DNA from 2 places in the Vibrio spartinae genome. Region 1 is predicted to be linked to the other one. Evidence: predicted binding sites of a transcription regulator. Region 1 holds the regulator's gene; the other holds the start of a gene.

Region 1 (2,210 bases):
CGGTCCTCAAGCGAACGACTTTCCCACTTTGGAAGAGTTTTTCCGAGAGTATGGCCGCACCGGAACGGGGAAAATTCGCCGCTATCTGCATACATTTGATGAAGCGGTTCCCTATAATCAGATGCCGGGAACATTCACGCCATGGCAGGATCTCCCCAATGATACCAATGTGCTCTTTTATGAAGGGCTCCACGGGGGGGTCGTTGATGGCAAAACCAACGTATCCCAACATGTCGATTTTCTCATTGGCATGGTACCGATCGTCAATCTGGAGTGGATCCAGAAATATGTCCGGGACACCCGGGACAGAGGTCATTCCAGAGAAGCAGTGATGGATTCTATCGTTCGCTCAATGGATGACTACTTAAATTATATTACGCCCCAATTTTCCCGGACGCATATTAACTTTCAGCGCGTTCCGACAGTGGATACCTCGAATCCATTGAGTGCCAAAGGGATTCCAAGTCTGGATGAGAGTTTTGTGGTCATCCGCTTACTCGGCATAAAAAAAGTCGATTTCCCTTACCTGTTGGCAATGATTGATGGCTCATTTATGTCATGCCATAACACGATTGTCGTCCCCGGTGGGAAAATGAGTTTTGCCATGGAGTTGATAGTTCGTCCGATTCTCCAGCAATTGATTGAAACAGGAAAAATTGGCTAATCACGATTCAATGGTACGAATCGGGCTCTTTTAGTTCCTATACCGTGACCATGCGCACGTTTTTGCGTACTAAATCACGGTCCTGACACGATTAAAGTCAAGAAATTGTGTAAGAAAAAGGATACTATTTGATACCGAAACAGAAGACAACTTGCAGGCTTTCTCAAGTGCTTTTATGCTAAGTGTTTAGTTCGGGGACATATTCAGTTTAAACGTGTTCAGTTCAAAAGCTTCGCGAAAACATGGAAAGCAGCAAGCATACCCTGCAGAGGAAGAGAGATATTATGGTTCTAGGTAAACCTCAAACCGATCCAACATTAGAGTGGTTTCTTTCACATTGTCACATACATAAATACCCTTCAAAGAGTACGCTGATTCATGCAGGCGAAAAAGCGGAAACGCTTTATTACATCGTGAAGGGATCTGTTGCAGTTCTGATCAAGGATGAAGAAGGAAAAGAGATGATCCTTTCCTATCTCAATCAGGGTGACTTCATCGGTGAACTTGGTTTATTCGAAGAAGGTCAAGAGCGGACTGCTTGGGTCAGAGCGAAATCTCCCTGCGAAGTTGCAGAAATTTCCTTCAAAAAATTCCGTCAGTTAATTCAGGTTAACCCAGACATTTTAATGCGTTTGGCAGGACAGATGGCAAGCCGCCTTCAAGTCACCAGCCAAAAAGTCGGTGATCTGGCTTTTCTGGATGTGACTGGTCGTATTGCCCAGACGCTGTTAAATCTGGCAAAACAACCCGATGCAATGACGCATCCAGACGGAATGCAAATCAAGATTACTCGTCAGGAGATCGGCCAGATTGTCGGCTGTTCTCGTGAAACCGTTGGTCGCATTTTGAAAATGCTTGAAGAGCAGAACCTTATTTCAGCCCACGGAAAAACAATCGTTGTTTACGGTACAAGATAATTTTTTCTGCTTGAACCAACAAAAGAGCCATCCTCGCGATGGCTCTTTTATTTGCTACGATTAAACATAATACATCACTGACCATGTGTACTTTGAGTATGAGTACTTTGAGCATGAGTACTTTCAAAAATTTTGTCCGCGGAAGCTTCGACAAATCCGGGATACAATATGCCATTGCTCATCGGATAACGTTTGGCAAACTCATAAAAACCACCGGGAACCAACAACTCCGCTTCATCAAATTCAACTGCAACCCGATCAGCCATGGTTGAGGACTGTTCCAGAAATAGCGCAGGTGAACCTTTTACTTCACCACCTGATGAATTGATCACAAAATCATGCTGGTGCAGATAAGCATTAACGTCCGCGACCTGATTAAAGCGGGCCAACTGATTCACACTCACGGTAAAATGGTTCGCACCATAACCATGTGCGGCAACCCAAGCGGCATACTCACTTTCTTCGGCCAACAAATAATATTGCTCGAGTGACACGGGCCACAAACGTCCGCCATAAAGGAAATTAGCATCAGCTACCATCTCAGGCCGGACATGGGAGACCAGGCTTCTCACAATCTTTTGCAAAGATTCAGAACAGCGCTCAACTTCCAATTCACTGATGAAAACTTT
Region 2 (2,210 bases), on a different replicon from region 1:
GGCAGATGCCGCACTCTTATGCGATCGCGATGTTCAGACTGCAGGACTATCGTCAGGCCGGGATTCCGGTACTGCCGGTGGTTGCAGGGATCGATAAGGCTCGCAAACATATGATAGCTTATGTGGTTGCCTTCAATGTTGTTGCGCTGGGGTTATACCTCGTCGGTAATACAAGTTACGAATACTTGGTGGTCGCCTCGGTTGTTTGCTTGATGTGGACCCGAGTGACATTCCGGCGTATGACGTCGGATAACTTCGAAGCATGGTCAAAAGCGGTGTTCAAACACTCGTTGATTGTGGTGATGAGTTTTAGTGCTGTTCTCGGTATTGAACTGATTCCACTGAGTTTCTGACTCGTACACATCTTCATATGAGAATTGTAAAGGCATCATTCGATGCCTTTATTTTTATCACCTTCAATCACACATCTGTGAATGTCTCTTGCCTATACGCTTTTTTGAATAACGCTTGATTTGAATGTAAGTATTTACTTACATTTCGATGTCGTTATGCTGAAGTACCATGACTCTGTCTGGTTAAGACGAAAAATTGAGAAAAAAAAGATCATATCTCTGGTACTTTGAGCCGATATTATGTTATCAATATGTGATATTTGTCACTTTTTGTAGACTTTCTTAACTGAAAATGACACAAGGAGTTCAATTTAACGACTAAGGTTACTATCTAAAGGTATTGTGAATCGTGTTCAACACAGAAGTTGACATCTATCACACCTCAACATGGTAAGTCTGCTGTATACCATATGATTTTTATGACTGAACGGAAGTGACTGCGACAGTTGCTTCGTATCCGACATATCTTCGTCCCTGAACTGGCGGAGACGGATTTCAGTCAGCTCGTTACCTGTTTGGGAGGGGTTACGATGAAAGCAGTATTGCAGAAGTCGTTTGATAAGACGCTATTTTTGGAGAATGTAAAGCGTCATCTGACATCAACTTATGCGACAACCGTCGAAAATGCGACCAAGCGCTCTTGGTATTTGGCTATGTCCCGTGCGTTGGCAGAACTCACCACATTTGATCTACTGGAAACTGAGCAGGATGAACGAATTCTGAATGCAAAAAGTGTCAATTATCTTTCTCTGGAATTTCTGGTTGGTCGTTTGACCGGTAATAACTTACTCAATATGGGCGTTTACGAGGCCATTGGTGACGCCGTGGCTGAACTGGGGCTCGATTTAACCGATCTGCTTGAAGAAGAGCGGGATCCTTCATTGGGGAATGGTGGTTTAGGACGTTTGGCTGCTTGTTTTATGGATTCACTGGCAGCTCAGGAATTTCCGACAGTCGGTTACGGACTGCACTATGAATATGGCTTGTTCAAACAGTCGTTTGAAGCGTGCCATCAGAAAGAAGCCCCGGATGCTTGGTGTGGGATCGAAGGATATCCGTGGGAAGTTGCACGGCCAGAACTGGCACAGGAAATTGGTTTCTACGGTTATGTCACCACCGAAACGGTTGATGGGCAAGAAAGACGCAAATGGGTTCCGGGCATGACGGTTAAGGGAATGCCGTGGGATATTCCGGTGGTCGGATATAAAAGTGAGACCGTGTATCCGCTGCGTTTATGGGAGTGTCGGGCGATTGCGCCATTTTCTTTAGAAAGCTTTAACAACGGCAACTACTTTGAAGCACAACACGGCTTGATTGATGCCGGCAACATTACCAAAGTGCTCTATCCGAATGATAACCATGAAAAAGGTAAGACACTGCGTTTGATGCAGCAGTATTTTCACAGTGCTGCTTCTGTCCGGGATATTCTGCGTCGTCATCAGGCGGCAGGACATCAACTGGCCGAGTTGCCCCAGTATGAAACGATTCAGCTCAATGATACCCACCCAGCCATTGCTATCCCTGAATTGATGCGGATTTTTGTCGATGAACAAAACATGCTTTGGGAGGACGCATGGGGCATTTGTAGTCAGACATTTGCCTATACCAATCATACGTTGTTGCCTGAAGCGTTGGAAACATGGGATGAAGCATTGATCCAGCGTCTGCTACCGCGCCATATGGAAATCATCTATGAAATTAATCACCGTTTTTTACAGGAAGTCCGGAAAAAATGGCCTGGGGATGGTGATAAGCAGCAGAAGCTTTCGATTATTCAGGAAGGCTTTCACCGGATGGTGAGAATGGCAAACCTTTCTGTTGTCGGAGCTTATGCGGTCAATGGGGTTGCTGCGCTAC

The links. The regulator CRP, encoded in region 1, controls carbon source genes, mostly activating them, when cyclic AMP is high. The targets are predictions, from matches to a motif close to TGTGANNNNNNTCACA.
Region 2: a site for CRP is predicted at 606-621, ahead of OCU60_RS22890 (glycogen/starch/alpha-glucan phosphorylase). Genes of this name have one in related genera too.

The regions. Positions count from the first base shown of each region.
Region 1 is NZ_AP024907.1:393,933-396,142, reverse strand. It holds gene OCU60_RS01685 (phosphoribulokinase) at 1-664, shown strand, start outside; gene crp (cAMP-activated global transcriptional regulator CRP) at 949-1,581, shown strand; gene OCU60_RS01675 (DUF1338 domain-containing protein) at 1,656-2,210, opposite strand, start outside.
Region 2 is NZ_AP024908.1:1,176,213-1,178,422, reverse strand. It holds gene cyoE (heme o synthase) at 1-353, shown strand, start outside; gene OCU60_RS22890 (glycogen/starch/alpha-glucan phosphorylase) at 884-2,210, shown strand, end outside.